Regions from separate parts of the Oceanibaculum indicum P24 genome, predicted to be linked through region 4. Evidence: predicted binding sites of a transcription regulator. Region 4 holds the regulator's gene; each other region holds the start of a gene.
What was found. Region 4 encodes PhoB, which activates phosphate uptake and scavenging genes when phosphate is short. Its sites were predicted from a motif close to TNTCATAAAACTGTCA; they were not measured.

Region 1: the regulator PhoB is predicted to act here: its motif matches at 2,457-2,472, upstream of P24_RS17470 (Na/Pi cotransporter family protein).
Region 2: the regulator PhoB is predicted to act here: its motif matches at 2,374-2,389, upstream of phnC (phosphonate ABC transporter ATP-binding protein).
Region 3: the regulator PhoB is predicted to act here: its motif matches at 2,469-2,484, upstream of P24_RS04160 (DUF2794 domain-containing protein).

What each region holds. Positions count from the first base shown of each region.
Region 1 covers NZ_AMRL01000035.1:5,084-9,291, forward strand. The annotation lists gene P24_RS17465 (SDR family NAD(P)-dependent oxidoreductase) at 1-642, opposite strand, end outside; gene P24_RS17470 (Na/Pi cotransporter family protein) at 717-2,372, opposite strand; gene P24_RS17475 (solute carrier family 23 protein) at 2,630-3,952, shown strand; gene P24_RS17480 (hypothetical protein) at 3,970-4,208, shown strand, end outside.
Region 2 covers NZ_AMRL01000008.1:112,926-117,133, reverse strand. The annotation lists gene phnH (phosphonate C-P lyase system protein PhnH) at 1-427, opposite strand, end outside; gene phnG (phosphonate C-P lyase system protein PhnG) at 430-897, opposite strand; gene phnF (phosphonate metabolism transcriptional regulator PhnF) at 1,040-1,774, shown strand; gene mscL (large conductance mechanosensitive channel protein MscL) at 1,778-2,221, opposite strand; gene phnC (phosphonate ABC transporter ATP-binding protein) at 2,439-3,299, shown strand; gene phnD (phosphonate ABC transporter substrate-binding protein) at 3,378-4,208, shown strand, end outside.
Region 3 covers NZ_AMRL01000003.1:159,658-163,865, forward strand. The annotation lists gene der (ribosome biogenesis GTPase Der) at 1-33, opposite strand, end outside; gene P24_RS04150 (outer membrane protein assembly factor BamB family protein) at 74-1,414, opposite strand; gene P24_RS04155 (tetratricopeptide repeat protein) at 1,422-2,063, opposite strand; gene P24_RS04160 (DUF2794 domain-containing protein) at 2,522-2,857, shown strand; gene P24_RS04165 (hypothetical protein) at 3,034-3,519, shown strand; gene P24_RS04170 (SDR family oxidoreductase) at 3,612-4,208, shown strand, end outside.
Region 4 covers NZ_AMRL01000002.1:204,142-208,349, forward strand. The annotation lists gene P24_RS02920 (ATP-binding protein) at 1-1,226, shown strand, start outside; gene phoU (phosphate signaling complex protein PhoU) at 1,367-2,077, shown strand; gene phoB (phosphate regulon transcriptional regulator PhoB) at 2,142-2,843, shown strand; gene P24_RS02935 (helix-turn-helix domain-containing protein) at 2,916-3,284, opposite strand; gene P24_RS02940 (Smr/MutS family protein) at 3,281-3,901, opposite strand; gene P24_RS02945 (LutC/YkgG family protein) at 3,904-4,208, opposite strand, start outside.

The DNA of each region.
Region 1 (4,208 bases), on a different contig from region 4:
GAGATAGGCCCGCGCCAGGGCGTCCGGCTCCAGCAGCCCGTCCACACCGCGCTGCGGGCCACGCGGATCGTCCCCGCCCTGGCGTATGCCGCCATCGATCACGACATGCGCGACATGGATGTTCTTCGGCGCCAGCTCCCGCGCCATGCTCTGCGCCAGGCCGCGCAGCGCGAACTTGCCCATCGCGAAGGGGGCGGATTGCGGATAGCCCTTCACGCTGGCCGAGGCGCCGGTAAAGAGGATGCTGCCGTTCCCCATCGCCTTGCCATCAGGCAGCATGGCGCGCGCCGCCGCCCGGCCAACCAGGAACCCGGCATAGCCAGTCGTCATCAGCGATTCCCGCACCTCTGCGGGGTCAAGCTCGGTGATCGGCCCACGCACCCGGCGGCTGGCGTTGAACACCACCAGCGAGGGCGCGCCCAGCGTGTCCGCCACGGTGGCGAACAGCCGGTCCACATCGGCCGGCTGGCTGGCATCGCAGGCCACCGCCATGGCTCCGGTCTCGCGCACCAGTCCGATCAGCTTGTCGGTATTGCGCGCTGCCAGTGCGACCGCCATGCCTTCTTTGGCGCACAGCCGGGCCAGCGCGGCACTCAGCCCGCTGCCCACACCGACGATGATCGCGACTTCCCGGTCCGCCATGATTTTCCTTCTCCCTGAATTTTCTGGGAGGAGTGTATGACGATGTTTCCGCCGCTGTCAGCCGGTAGAACGCATCAGCTCTTCGCCTCGGTCAGGCGGCTGCGGCGCAGCGCGCCCAGCTGCTCCAGCAGCGGATAGGCCGTGGCGGCAATGTGCGATTCGATACGCTTCAGATCGCGCACGATGTCGAGATGCAGCTCTGTCGTCTCAATGCTTTCCGACCGTCCCTCGCGCAAACGCTCGAAATGTCGCTCTGTCGCCAGCTTCTCCAGATCGCGGAACTGCTCCTTCTCCGCCACCAGCTGCCGGGCCGAACGCAGGTCGCTGGCCATGAAGACCGAGATCGACAGCTTCAGATGCTCCAGAAGCCTGGCATGCATCTGGCGGATTTCGGCGAGCCCCTCCTCGGAGAAGCTGAGCTGCCGCTTGATCTTCTTGGACGCCAGATCCATCAGGTTGCGGTCCACGATATCGCCGATATGTTCGAGATTGATCGTGAAGGCCAGAATCTCCGACAGGCGCTGGCTCTGCTCCTCGTCCAGCTGCTCGCGGCTGACATCGGTCAGGTAGCGCTTGATCGCGCCATGCAGCGTGTCCAGCGTGTCGTCCATGCGGCTGATCTCGGAGACCAGCTTGCGGTCGCCGGTCTCGAACACGGTCTGCGAGCCGCGCAGCATGCGCTCCGCCGCGTCGGCCATGCGCAGCGCCTCGCGCGCCGCGTTGGTCAGCGCCACACTCGGATTCTCGATGGCCTCCCGGTCCAGATGCAGCGGCGCGCCCGGATCGAGCGGCCGCTCCGCCGTCGGGAACAGCTTCTTCATCAGCATCGCCAGCAGGGGCAGCGGCAGGATGAACAGCACCGCCAGCGCCAGGTTGAAGGCGGTGTGGAAATTGGCCGCGACACGCGCCGGCCCGCCATTCACGATTTCCAGCCATTCGACAGCATAGGGCAGCAGCGGCAGCGCGATGGCGCAGCCGACCAGACGGTTCAAAAGGTTGCCGACCGGCACGCGCAGCTTCTCGCGATCACCGCCCATCGCCTGCAGCACGGGGTTCAGCGCACTGCCGAGATTGGCGCCCAGCACCATGGCCAGCGCCGCCACCGGCGTGATCCACCCGGCCGCTGCCAGCGACATGACCAGTAGCACGGTGGCCACGCTGGCATGCGCCGCCCAGGTGAAGATGGCCGCCAGCAGCATCGTGACGATGGGGTCGCTGGTCAGCAGGTGCAGCACCTCCTTCATCTGCGGCGACATGTCGTGCGGCATCACGGTCTGGGTCAGCAGATGCAGCGACAGCAGCACAAGGCCAAGGCCGATGGCGACACGGCCCAGATCGCGCGTGCGCGTCTGCCCGCCCCGCTTGAAGGCGATCACACCGACCAGAATCAGGATCGGCGTCAGCAGCCCGATATCGAAGGACAGGATCTGCACGATCACCGTGGTGCCGACATTGGCACCCAGCATGATCGCCAGCGCGGGCACCAGATCGACCAGCCGGCCCGCCGCGAAGGAAGACGCCATCAGGCCGGTCGCGGTGCTGCTCTGCAGGATGGCGGTTACCGCGAAGCCTGCCGCAAAGGCCTTGAACCGGTTGTCGAGGCCACGGCTCAGGCTGCGCCTGAGGCCGGAGCCATAAGCGCGCAGGATGCCGCTCTGCACCATGTGGATGCCCCACAGCAGCAGTGCGATGAATCCCAGAAGCGTGATGATGACCTGTGTCGCCGGCATGGCCTGACATAATCTTGTGCGGAGGGGATGCGGCGGTTTGCATTCGCCGGTTCCCGATTGCTCATACGCCCTTCCGGCGAATCTTGTAAAGAAAATGTAACATTTCAGAAACAAAAGACCCAGACAGGCGGACAAGCCGCTCCTGCGGATAACGGACAGACGCGCAAAAGGATGCGTATCACGATACTTGCCTACCGCGCCGGGATGCCGTAAGGCGACGTCAACTCTTTGAACGACAGCCATCCGAAAGGCCGACCATGAGCGACAGCACCGCCACCGTCCTCGACGTGCATGAAAAGCCGGGCGCGGCCCTCTGGGGCCTGCTCAGCCTGCAGCATCTGTTCGCCATGTTCGGCGCGACGGTCCTTGTCCCGCTGCTGACCGGGCTGAACCCGTCCGTGGCGCTGGTCACCAGCGGCCTCGGCACGCTGCTGTTCATCGCCCTCACCAAGGGCCGCATCCCGGCCTATCTCGGCTCCTCCTTCGCCTTCATCGCGCCGATCCTGGCGGCGGCCGCCCTGCCCGGCCCGGACGGCCAGCCGCTGGGCCCGACCGGCGCCATGCTGGGCGCCTTCCTGGCGGGTGCGGTCTATCTGGTGGTGGCGCTGTGCATCAAGGGCTTCGGCGTTGGCTGGCTGCTGCGCCTGCTGCCGCCGGTGGTGACCGGCCCGGTGATCGTGGTGATCGGCCTTGGCCTTGCGCCGGTCGCCGTCAGCATGGCCTCCAACGACCCGGCCACCAGCGCCTATAGCGGCACGCACTTCCTGATCGCCGCCGCGACGCTGGTGCTTGCCCTTGCCTTCTCCGTCGTCATGCGCGGCATCTTCGCCGTGGTGCCGATCCTGCTGGCGATCCTCGGCGGCTATGTGATTGCCGCCTTCGCCGGCCTGGTGCCCTGGTCGGGCGAGGCGGGCATGCAGGCGAAGCTGGCCGCCGCCAGCTTTGTGGAGTTCCCGGCCTTTGCCGTGCCCTTCGTGACCTACGACCTGCCCTGGCAGCATTTTGCCACCATCGTGCTGCTGCTGGTGCCGGTCGCCATCGTGACCATCGCCGAGCATATCGGCGACCAGATCGTCATCAGCCGGGTGATCGGCCGCAACACGCTGGAGGATCCGGGCCTGCACCGCTCGCTGGCCGGCGACGGGCTGGCCACCATGCTGGCCGCCATCCTGGGCGGGCCGCCGAACACCACCTATGGCGAGAATGTCGGCGTGCTGGCCATCACCCGCGTCTTCTCCGTCTATGTCATCGGCGGTGCGGCGGTGATCGCCGTGCTGCTGGGCTTCCTGGGCGATTTCCGGGTGGCGCTGCAGTCGATCCCGGTGCCGGTGATCGGCGGCGTCGCCATCGCGCTGTTCGGCGTCATCGCGGCGTCGGGCCTGCGCACCATGATCGAAGGCAAGGTCGATCTGGGCGACAAGCGCAACCTGTTCATCGTCTCGATCATCCTGGTGCTGGGTATCGGCGGGGCCGTGGTGCATGTCGGCACCATCGCGCAGCTGTCCGGCACCGCGCTGGCCGCCATCGTCGGCGTGATCCTGAACGCCGTGCTGCCCTATAATGGCGGCAATTCCGAATAACGAGAGGGAGAGTCACGATGAAGCGGTTCGCGATACTGGCTTTCGCCTTGCTGCTGGCCGCCTGTGGCGATCCCAGCAAGGCCGACCTCGTGAAGAAGGCGGAGGGCGTCTCGACCAAGGCCGAGCTGGAGGCAAAGCTCGGCCGTCCTGACGATATCGCCAAGCTCGGCCCCATCGAGCAATGGACCTACAAGGCCAAGGACGGCAGCGTGCTGTTCGTCATCACCGGCGACAGCGTGGCGCTGCAGGCCACAGG
Region 2 (4,208 bases), on a different contig from region 4:
GGCCGCTCAGGCGATAGGCCGGCCCGTCTGACAGGCTTTCCACCTGCCGGATCAGCGTGGCGGATCGGTCGGGATAGGCGTCGGTGCCGGCATCGAAACCCGACAGCGTCTCCGGCGTGCCGGCCAGCAGGGCGAAGCGCGCCTGCGCCTTGTCGCTGACCAGCGGGCTGCCGCAATGGAAGCGCAGCCAGTCGCGCACGGCGGGCGTATCGGCGGCTTCGTCCAGCCAGACCGGTGTCTCGTAATCGAACAGCGCCAGCGCCAGCGCGGCGGTGGCCGGCATCAGCGGCTGTGGCGCGGCGTCCGGCAGCAGGTCCGGCATCGTGACGATGCGGCCGGGGCGGGACAGCGCGTCGAGTGCGGCGCGGAAGGCGCGCTGGCTGTCCAGCGTGGTGTCGTTGAAACCGGCGAGCAGCGTGTCTGTCATCGTCATTCCCCGCGCACCATGGTGAAGAAATCGACCTTCGTGGCCGCGGCCTTGCGCGAGGCCGTCTCGCGCGCCTCCCGGGCGGCCTGCTCCAGCGGCGCGATGATCGCGGCATCCAGCGCCGTCCGCTGTGTGGTGTCCTGCATCAGCGCGTCGATCAGGGCGGCGCATGTCGCATGATCCTTGTCGCGACCGCCGACATAGCCATGGCCGACCCGGCCATCGGGCAGCCGCACGGCGCAGCGGGTCATCGTCATCTCGCCCAGATTGAAGCGCTGGCCGGTGCCGCCGGCGCGGCCGCGCACCATGACCATGCCGGTCTCCGGCTGGCGCAGATAGGAGAAGTCCGGGGCAGAACCAACCTGCTGCCACAGCGCTTCCAGCGCCCTGGGTTCGGCCTTGGCGAGCACGGACATCCAGCGCTGCCGCTCGGCCTGTCCTGCCGGCTGTGTCGGTGTCGGGGACGCCATTCTATACCTCTGATTAATTTGTATAGACATCCGTATCAATTTTCATCACTATGCTCCCGCACCCCGGTTTCGTAAAGGGGGCAAGTTGTGAATTTCCTGTGACGAAGCGGTTGCGCGGATGCGCCGGAAAGCAGAGGTAAGGATGCAGGGTTTATCGCGCGGGGACGGTGTCGCGCTGTGGCGGCAGATCGAACAGGCGATCACTCAGGATATCGCTGAGGGACGGTTCGAGCCCGGCGACCGGCTGCCGACGGAAAAGCAGCTGGCCGAGCGCTTCCGGGTGAACCGGCATACGCTGCGCCGCGCGATGGAGGCGCTGGAGGCCAACGGGCTGGTGCGCATCGAGCAGGGGCGTGGCTCCTTCGTGCAGGAGCATGTGCTGGATTACGCGCTGAGCGAGCGCACGCGTTTCTCCGAGATCGTGTCGGCGCAGAACCGGATTCCTGCCGGACGGCTGATCGACAGCGCCACGCTGCCGGCCAGCGAGGAGGTGGCGGAGCGGCTGAATATCGCGCCCGGCGCGCCCTGCATCATGCTGCGCATGCTGGGGGCCGCCGATGGCAGGCCGATCACCTATGGCAATAATTACTTCCCGGCGGACCGGTTCCCGAACGCGGCGTCGGTCTACGGGGAAAAGGGCTCCGTCACCGAGATGCTGCGCGCGCATGGGGTTACGGATTATCGCCGCAAGCTGACCCGCATCACCGCCCGCATGCCGAGTGAGGATGAGGCGGCCATGCTGGCGCAGCCGCGCACCCGGCCGATCCTGCTGGTCGAGGCGGTCGATGCCGATCTGGACGGCGTGCCGGTACGCTACGGTTATGTCCGCTTCGCGTCCGAGCGGGTGCAGCTCGTCTTCGACACGCCGGAAGATTAGCGGTTACGGGCGCGGCTGCTTCAGCAGGTCGCGGATTTCCTCCAGCAGCACTTCCTGGCGCGGCGGCGCGGGCGGGGCGGACGGCTTCGCCTCTTCCTTCGCGGACAGCCGGTTGATCTGGCGCACCACCATGAAGATCGCGAAGGCGATGATCACGAAGTTCACGATGGTGTTGATGAACTTGCCATAGGCCAGCGTGGCGACGCCGGCCTCCTTGGCTTCCTGCAGGCTGGCAAAGTCGCCCTCGCCCAAGGTGATGAAGTAGTTGGAGAAGTCCAGCCCGCCCAGCAGCACGCCGAAGGGCGGCATGATGACGTCATTGACCAGCGAGGAGACGATGCCGCCGAAGGCGGTGCCGATCACAACGCCGACCGCAAGGTCGATCACGTTGCCGCGCATGGCGAAGGTCCTGAATTCCTTCAGTACGCTCTTCTTGTCGTCGCTCATCCTCATTTCTCCTTCATCCCGTCTCATAGCGCCCGCGATCAAGGACACTTCCTGCAGCCTAATCCGAATTTCCACGATTTTCATAGGCTTATCGGCTGACGGGATAACAGGCCAAGTCGGCTGGGGAAAGCATTGCAAATTCGTCAAGTAAGCGTCACCGAACCGTAACGGGCGGCTGATACACCGGACACCGATCCGCACCACTGACGGGGATGGTATGTCAACCGCGATCACGGTTTCCGGCCTCAGCAAGACTTTCGGGCAAACGCGCGCCCTGAACGACGTGTCGCTGCTTGTCCAGAAGGGCGAGATGGTGGCGTTGATCGGCGCTTCCGGCTCCGGCAAGTCCACCCTGCTGCGCCATGTCGCCGGGCTGGTTGGTGGCGATCCGGCCAGTGGCAAGGGCCAGGGCGGCAAGGGCGAGGTCCGCATCCTGGGCGAGACGGTGCAGTCGGGTGGCGCGGTATCCCGCGACGTCCGCCGCATCCGCGCGCATATAGGCTTCGTCTTCCAGCAGTTCAATCTGGTGAACCGGCTGTCGGTACTGACCAATGTGGTCACCGGCGTGCTGGGCCGCATCCCGGCCTGGCGCGGCACGCTCGGCCTGTTTACCCGCGACGAGAAGCTGATGGCGATGCAGGCGCTGGCGCGCGTCGGCATGGACCAATATGTGGCGCAGCGCGCCTCCACCCTGTCGGGCGGCCAGCAGCAGCGCGCCGCCATTGCCCGCGCGCTGGTGCAGCAGGCGGAGGTCGTGCTGGCGGACGAGCCCATCGCCTCGCTGGACCCGGAATCGGCGCGCCGTGTCATGGAAATCCTGGCCACCATCAACCGCGAGGACGGCATCACCGTCGTCGTGTCCCTGCATCAGGTGGATTACGCGCTGCGCTACTGCCCGCGCACCGTCGCCATGCGGGCCGGCGAGATCATCTATGACGGGCCGAGCGAGGCGCTGACGCCGGACTTCCTGCGCGAGCTTTACGGCGCCGACAGCGAGGAGCTGATCCTCGGCGACTTCATCAGGAATCAGAGGCCGGAGCCCGTCGCGGCTTCCCCGGCCCTGGTGGCCGCGCACTGACGGCGGCTGTTGCGTGACCTTCGGGGGAAGGGCGCGAAAGACCGGGACTTTCCGGTGACGAAATCAGGAGGTAGTGGAATGCTTCGCAAAATGCTTGCGGGTGCCGTGGTCGCGATGACCGCGCTGACCGCCGGTGCGCAGGCGGCCGAGATGAAGGAGCTGAACTTCGGCATCATCTCGACCGAATCCTCGCAGAATCTGAAGACTGTCTGGCAGCCCTTCCTCTCCGACATGGAGAAGAAGCTGGGCATGAAGGTGAATGCCTATTTCGCGCCGGACTATGCCGGCATCATCGAGGGCATGCGCTTCAAGAAGGTCGATGTCGCCTGGTACGGCAACAAGTCGGCCATGGAAGCCGTGGACCGCGCCAATGGCGAGATCTTCGTGCAGACCGTCGCCGCCGATGGCAGCGCCGGCTACTACTCGCTGCTGATTGCGCACAAGGACGTGCCGGTCAACGATCTGAAGGCCGTGGTCGAGAACGGCAAGGACTACACCTTCGGCAATGGCGATCCCAACTCGACCTCCGGCTTCCTGGTGCCGAGCTACTATGTGTTCGCGCTGAACGGCATCGATGCCAAGCAGCATTTCAAGCGCATGGTCACCGCCAACCATGAGACCAATGCGCTGGCCGTTGCCAACCGCCAGGTCGATATCGCGACCAACAACACCGAGAGCATGGACCGGATCAAGCAGAACTTCCCGGAGAAGTATGCCCAGATCAAGGAGATCTGGCGCTCCCCGCTGATCCCGTCCGACCCGATTGTCTGGCGCGCCGACCTGCCGGCCGAGGCCAAGAGCAAGATCAAGGCTTTCTTCATGGATTATGGCGTGAAGGGCCCGAACGTCGAAGCTGAGAAGAAGGTGCTGGCCGGCCTGTCCTGGGCGCCGTTCCGTGAGAGCAGCAAC
Region 3 (4,208 bases), on a different contig from region 4:
CCGGCCGACAATGGCAATGGTAAAGCGAGTCATGTCGCTCAAATGACCTGTCCCAACCTGATGTTTGTCGGGCTCAGCGCAACGCCAGCAATTCGGCGTCGTCGGTGAGGATGTACAGCGTATTGTCCGCAACCACCGGCGTCACTGAGACACCATCCGGCAGGTCGAAGCGGCCAAGGACCTCGCCGGTATAGGGCGAGACCGAGATCGCCTCGCCGTGCGAACCGGCGACGATCAACCTGTCACCGGCCAGCACCGGCCCGGACCAGAAGATCGGATCTTCCCGGTCCTCCTCATCCTCGAAGCGCGGCAGCCGGGTGATCCAGCGGATAAAACCCTCCTTGCGGGTCAGCGCCACCAGTTCGGCATCGTTGCTGATGACGAACACATAATCGCCCGCGACCCACGGCATCTGGGTGCCGCCAATATCCTTTTCCCACAGGCGCGCGCCAATCCGGCGGTCAACCGCTGCCATACGGCCGCTATGGCTGATCGCCAGCACGATCTCGCGGTCGATCACCGGCAGGCCGCGGATATCGGCCAGGCTGGAAATCGCATCGACCCGGCGCACGGCGGTCAGATTGTCGGTCCACAGCAGGCGGCCATTTTCCGCCCGCAGCGCGAAGATCTCACCGGAGGAGAAAGGCGCGATGACCACGTCGCGCTCCACAGCCGGGCTGGCGCCGCCGACAAGACCCGCCACCTCGGAGATGCCGGCATGGCCCCACAGCCGCTCACCGGTTTCCGCGCTCAGCGCAATCATCTGATTGTCCAGCGTGATGACGAAGACCCGGCCGTCCGAGACGCTCGGCGCGGCACGAACCGGGGCCGGCATGTTGGATCGCCAGACCTGTTCGCCATTCTCCGCCGAAAGCGCCAGCACCTGAGCATAGCCACTGCCGACATAGACCCGGCCATTGGCATAGCCCAGCCCGCCGCCGACCACGGCGCTGTCCTCGCCCTCCGGCGCGGTCTCGACCTGCCACAGCCGGTTGCCGTTCCGGGCATCGAAGGCGCTGACCATGCCCTCGGCATCAATGGTGAAGACCTTGCCGGCTGCCACGATGGGCGGCGCGATCAGCACGGCTTCGTCGCCGGAGCCTTCGCCGGCATCGGCGCGCCAGACCACGCCCGGCGCATCGCCAAGCGCCAGATGATGCATGGCGTGATTGGACCGCCCACCGGCCATGGCCCAGTCCGGATTGACGACCGGGCGCGGCAGGCGGACCGCCAGTTCGGCGACCTGGGGATCGGCCTTCAGCTCGCTGTCGAACAGCAGCACGGCCATGCGCTCGCCCGGCAGCGGTGGCGCTTCCTTGGTGCCAAACCAGCCGCAGCCGGCAAGCGCGCCCGAAAAGGCGACAGCAACGGAAACCGACAGGGTCCAGCGGGTCAGGGCGCGAAATCTGGTCATCTGGGGACTATTCTGGCAGGGCCTGAAGCAGCTCGGCGGCGCGGGCGCGGGCAGCCTGCGGCGCTTCCAGATCGTCGGTCACCTGGCGCAGCAGCGCGCGTGCCTCCGCCCGGTTGCCCTGGGATTCCGCCGCCAGTGCCGTCAGTTCGCGCGCCAGATGGCGCCAGGGGCTGGTGCCCTCGACCAGGGTCGCCAGGTGCGCCTTCACGGCGGCAGCCTCGCCCGCTTCCAGCCGGCGCTGACCACCCAGCACCAGCGCCAGGTCGCGCAGCGACTGGGGAGCGGCGGCATCGCCGGCCAGCGCGTCCAGGGATGCAATTGCCTCCGCGCGCTTTTCCTGCTGCCACAGCAGGCCCGCCTGCTCCAGCCGAGCCAGTGCGGCATAGCCGGAGCCGCCCGACTGCGCCAAGGCGGCAAACCGGTCTGCCGCCTGGTCATTCTGCTCACCGACGAGGGCCACCGCCGCCGCATAGCTCTGCGCCGCTTCGGCCTGCTGGCGGGACTGGTATTCCTTCCAGCCGACATAGCCGGCGGTTCCCAGCAGCAGCGCCGCCACGCCGCCCACGATCAGGTACCGGTAGCGCGACCAGACGCGCTTCAGATTGTCCTGACGAAGTTCCTCGTCGATTTCGCGAAAAATATCGGCCACGGGCAAGCTTCTCGCTAACGGGAGGACCGGATCGGTCCGAAAGCGGCGTAAGGTAGCCTCCGCGCCCCGGCAATGCAATGCGAAGCGGTGCCGCACCGGCGAGTTCGCATGCCTTAGGTTGTATCGACAGTCAGGGTTGGATCGCGGTATTGAGCGCAAATCGTTCAGTTTCAGGAGTCAAAGCGCAGGAAGGGTCGTCCCCTTCTAAGCTTTGGCGACGCCAAAATGGGCGATTTGCGCAATATTTCTCCGAAACGCGGCGAATTTTGTCCCTGAATGCGTTGCGCCCCGCTTGTGGTGGACGGCACCACGGCGCGGTTCGCGCCTGTTCAGGATCAAAATTCGACACGCGCCGCGCCCAAACCTGACTGTCGATACAGCCTAGGCCTTTACGCTGCCGGCAAATTTGGCAAAACTGTTACATCATCCCCAGACGGAACAGGTGCCGAGACCGCCTTATGAACCAGTTCGTCCACCTGGCCGACTATCGCAAACAGCGCCGAGGCACCTATTTCAGCCGGTACGAGCTGGGCAGGATACTGGATGTGTACAGCCGCCGCGTCGCCTCGGGCGAATGGCGCGATTATGCCATCGACCATGACGGCCAGGTCGCCAGTTTCTCGATCTTCCGCCATACCCACGAACGCCCGATCTTCGCCATCCTGAAATGCAACAAAGGGCCGCAGCGCCCGGTGGACTATCTCCTGGTCAGCGGCAAGCAGCAGCTGAAGCGCGCTTCCACGCTGGAGGAAATTCTTGCCGCCTTCGACCGCCGCCTTGAAGTGGTCCGCTAAGGCCGCACGCTGAAACGGCGGCAGGATCGACGCCGCACCCCGCATCCGCTATTGTCTGGCGCGATCCTTGCTTGGCTCAGAACATGAGCCGATACGCAACAGGTGCCAGAGCAGACATGTCGCAATCTCCCTATCGAAGCGGCGCGCCGGCAGGCCGTCCGCCCCGGCATGTGCCCATGCCGCCGCTGAAGATCGCCCCGGCGCGGGAAGCCCCGCGCCCGAAGAAGCCGCGCGCCGACATGTCGCATGACGAGCGGGCGGCGGAGATCGTCGATCATCTGCGCGACGCCATCGAGAGCCGCAAGGATGGCGGCGAGAAGGCCGGCGGCATGTCCTACCGCGACTGGCGCAAGCTGGCGCAGCAGGAAATCGCCGAGGCGCTGCGCGATACAGCACTGCGCGCCGCCATCGGCGAGGTGATGTCGGCCCGGCGCATCGGCAATCTGGCGCTTCGGCTGGGCTTCATGCTGCTGGCCGCCGTCGCCTCCTTCTTCGCCTTCTGGTTCGGCGTGGTCTGGATCGGCCAGGAATTTGGTGCCGCCTGGAGCACGCTGGCGACCGTCACCGCGCTGCTGCTGACCGGTGCCTTCATCGCCGGCGGGCTGATGGTCGGCGGCAAGGATGGCGACCCTAAGGACCAGATCGACCCTGACCGGCTGTAAATATTTCCGCCGGTAAGTACGCTCCCCTTCCCCCCTATCCGCTTCCCCTGATACATCTTGACCCCAATCAAGAAGATCAGCGGAGGAAGCCCATGCATCTTAGCCTCAACGGGCGCAACGCCATCGTCACGGCGGCGGGCGGCGGCATCGGCAGGCGGATCGCCGAGCTGTTCCACCAGGCCGGCGCCCGGCTGTTCCTCTGCGATATCGACGAGACGGCGCTGGACGAGACCATCGCCGCCCTGCCCGGCAGCTTCGGCATAGTGGTGGACGTCGCCGACCGGGCGCAGGTGGACAAGTTCATGGACACCGCGCTGAAGGAGCTGAACGGCCTCGACATCCTCATCAACAATGCCGGCATCGCCGGACCGACCGGCCCCATCGAGGAGATCGACCCGGACGAGTGGCAGCGCACCCTGGATGTGAATCTGAACGGGCTGTTCTTCTTCACCCGCCGCGCCGTGCCGGCCCTCAAGCAATCCGGCGGCGGTTCCATCGTGAACCTGGCCTCCGCCGCCGGGCGTTTCGCCTTCCCGATGCGCAGCCCCTATTCGGCGACGAAATGGGGTGTGGTCGGTGTCACCCGCACCCTGTCGGTCGAGCTTGGAGAGTACGGCATCCGGGTGAACGCCATCCTGCCCGGCTCGGTCGCTGGTCCGCGCATCGAGAAAGTGCTGACCGCCAAGGCC
Region 4 (4,208 bases):
CGTTGCTGGTGCAGCGTCATTTTCAGCGCATTGCCCGGCTGGAAGCGGCGGTTGAGGGCGGTTCGGCGGAGATCGAGCCGAACAGCCCGCTCGCCCCGTTGGCCGGCCGCATCGAATCGCTGCATCGCGTGCAGGCGGAAAATCTGGGCGCCCTGCGGCAGCGCCTCCATGCCGCCCATGTCGCGCTGGAATCGCTGCCCGACCCGCTGCTGCTAATCGATGCCGAGGCAACCATCGTGGCCACCAACCGGGCCGCCCGCGAGATCTTCGGCGAGGCGCTGGCGGGCAGGGCGGTCGCCAGCAATCTGCGCCATCCGGAGGTGCTGAAGGCGGTGGAGACGGCCCTTGAACAGGGGCAGGGCCGCACTGTCGAGATGACCATGCTGGTGCCCATCGAGCGCAGTTTCGCCGTCAGTGTCGAACCGTTGCGCGAACCGGGGCCGGATGACAGCCGGGCGCTGATCCTGATGCACGAGCTGACGGCGATGAAGCGCACGGAGCAGATGCGCGCCGATTTCGTTGCCAATGCGAGCCATGAGCTGCGCACGCCGCTCTCCACGCTGGTCGGCTTCATCGAGACGCTGCGCGGCCCGGCCAAGGACGATCCGGAAGCGCATGAGCGGTTCCTGGAAATCATGCATGAGCAGAGCCTGCGCATGTCGCGGCTGGTGAACGACTTGCTGTCGCTTTCGCGGATCGAGCTGAACGAGCATACGCCGCCGCGCGGGCTGGCCGACCTGTCGCGCATTCTTTCCAGCGTGAAGGCGACGCTGGACATGCAGGCGGCGACCAAGGACATGGACATCCAGCTCGATATCGAGGACGGGCTGCCGCCGGTCACCGGCGACGAGGACGAGCTGGCGCAGGTGGCGCAGAACCTGATCGACAATGCGACCAAATATGGCCGGCCCGGCACACCGATCCGGGTAACGGCCCGGCGCGCCGACAGCGTGCCGGCAGCCTTCCCCAAGGCACCGCATGGCGCGGTCCTGATCCGTGTTCAGGACCAGGGCGAGGGCATCCCGCGCGAGCATATTCCGCGCCTGACCGAACGGTTCTACCGGGTCGACAAGGCGCGCAGCCGCGATCTTGGCGGCACCGGTCTTGGCCTTGCCATCGTGAAGCACATCGTCAGCCGCCACCGGGGGGCGCTTTCCGTCGACAGCCAGGTCGGCAAGGGCAGCGCCTTCACCGTCTATCTGCCGGTCGCCGCATCCGCGGGCTGAACGGCCGCCGCGAAAACCCCCGATTCGATGTCGATGTAATAAAAGCGTCATCGAAACGTAGTATTTATGCCGTGCAAGCCCGTTATTGATAGCGCAGGCGCACGGTCCGCCATCGATCATGCCCTTGGAAAGGAAGCCTCATGCCCACCCATACCGTGAAATCCTTCGACGAGGAATTGAAGCGGCTGATGAATCTCATCTCGCAGATGGGCGGGCTGGTGGAGACGCAGGTGCAGGACTGCATCCAGTCCCTGGCGAAGCGCGACAGCACCATCGCCGAGCGGGTGATCCAGGGCGATCTGAAGATCGACAGCCTGGAGCATGATGTCAACGATCTGACGGTTCGCATGCTGGCACTGCGCCAGCCGCTGGCCGAGGATCTGCGCCGCGTTGTTGGCGCGCTGAAGATTTCCGCCGATCTGGAACGCATTGGCGACTACGCCGCGAACATCTCCAAGCGGTCAGTGGCCCTGAACCAGGTACCGCCGGCACGGCCCGCGACCGGTATACCGCGCATGGGCCGGATGGTGCAGCAGATCCTGAAGGAAGTGCTGGACGCCTATGTCGAACAGGATGCCGAAAAGGCCCTGCTGGTCTGGCGCCGGGACGAGGAGGTGGACGAGATGTACACCAGCCTGTTCCGCGAGCTGCTGACCTACATGATGGAAGACCCGCGCAACATCACGCCCTGCACGCATCTTCTGTTCATGGCGAAGAATATCGAGCGCATCGGCGACCATGCCACCAATATCGCCGAGACGCTGTACTACCAGGTAACCGGCCGGCCGCTGACCGCCGAGCGGCCGAAGGGCGACACCAGCGCGTTCACCGTCGTCGAGCCGGAGAACTGACCTACGGTTTGAAACATTTCCACTGGCCTTTTTCCCTTGAGGCCTGCCGAGATTGGACCACACGATGAAGCCGCTGATCCTGATTGTCGAAGACGAAGCCGCGATCGTCACGCTGCTCAGCTACAATTTGGAGCGCGAGGGCTTCCAGGTCCTCGAAGCGCGCGACGGCGAGGAAGGGCTGCTGCTGGCCACCGAGCGCCGGCCCGACCTGATCCTGCTGGACTGGATGCTGCCGCTGTTGTCCGGCATCGAGGTCTGCCGCCGGCTGCGCCGCACCCCGCAGACCCGCAGCATCCCGATCATCATGCTGACGGCCCGCGGCGAGGAAGGCGACCGGGTACGAGGCCTGAATGCCGGCGCCGACGATTACGTCACCAAGCCCTTCAGCCCCAGCGAACTGCTGGCCCGCGTCCGCGCCGTCATGCGCCGCGCCCGGCCTGCCGCCGATGCCGAGACGCTACGCTGCGGCGACATCGTCATGGACATTGCCGCCCACAAGGTGAAGCGCGGCGACCGCGATGTGCATCTTGGGCCGACCGAATTCCGCCTGCTGCGCCATTTCCTGGAGCATCAGGGCCGTGTCTTCTCCCGCGAACAACTGCTGGATTCGGTCTGGGGGGCGGATGTCTATGTCGAGCCGCGCACCGTGGATGTGCATATCCGCCGGCTGCGCAAGGCGCTGAACGAGGATGCCGAGGGCGACCCGATCCGCACCGTCCGGTCGGCCGGCTATGCGCTGGATGCCGTCGCGCCGCAATTCGCTTGACACTCCATCAGTGCGTCGACTCTATATAAGAAATTAATGTAAAATATTATTTTATTCCCGTTTATCGCCCTGTCATTCCGGCTTTTTCGGCGAGTCTTCGAGCTGGCTCAAGAGCGCCGCGAGCCTCTCCTCGTCCAGGATCCCGATCTTCCGCGCCAGCTGGTGCGCCAGCCTGGTGGCGCTTGGCGACAGGCCGGCCGTGTCGATGGTGACGCGCGGATGGGATATCTCCGCCAGCCGATTCAGCGCTTCCGCATCGTCCCAGATGAGCCCAAAATAACCGCAGATCTGATGGATCAGCCCGTCGGTGGGCCGGCCGCGATGGCCATGCTCCAGCGCCGAGAGATAGGCCGAGGAGACCTGCAGCGCAGCCGCCATCTCCTTCAGTGTAACGCCACGCGCGGCACGCAGCGCCCGCAGCCTTTCCCCGAATGGCGTCATGCCTCCTCCCGCACCCGACGCAGCAGCACATAGAGCGCACCGCCGCCGCCATCCTTTGGCTGGGCATGGACGAAGGCCAGCACCTTCTCGCGGTTGCCGCCCTCATTCAGCCAGCGCGGCACCTCGCGCTTCAGCACGCCAGCCTCATAGCGGCCGAATTCGTCACGCCGCGTCCCCTTGCCGGTGATCACCAGCACGCAGCGCAGGCCGCGCGCCTGCGACCGGGCGATGAATCCGTTCAGTGCCACATGGGCGGCATCCTGCGTCATCCCATGCAGATCGATGCGCGCCTCAATGGCGACCTGGCCGCGTTTCAGGCGCATCTGGCTGCGCTTGTCGAGCCCTGGCGCGCTATCATGCTTCAGGGCCGGCAGGATGACCGGCGCCTTGACCGGCTGTGCGACCGGCTGAGGAAGTGGCTCGTCCTTTGGCACCCGGCCGCGCTTGCGGCTGGCCGGCGCCATGCCTTCGGCCTCGGGGGGGGCGGGAACCGGTTCCGGCGGCAGCTCATCCAGCCTGCCCAACCGCAGGCGCTTATCCTGCGGCAGCGGCTTGGCATCCTTCACGACCTGGCGGAAAAGCTCAGCCTCGTCCTTGCTGGCGCGCCGCCGGGCCATGCCTAGCCGTCGATCAGGACAATGTGCAGCCGGCGCGGTCCGTGGGCGCCCATCAGGATCTTCTGCTCGATATCGCCGGTGCGCGACGGGCCGGTGATGAAATTCACCGTGCGCGGCATGGAATCCTTCGCCTGCGCATCGCGCAGCCGCGCCCAGCCATCCTCGTAGGAACCAACGATCTGGCTCTTCTTCAGCACCACGATATGGGTCTCGGGCAGCAGGTTCAGTGTGGTCGGGCTGTGCGGGCCGGAGGTCAGCATCAGCGTGCCGGTCTCGGCAATGCCGGCAAAGGCCGGGGTCACGCTGG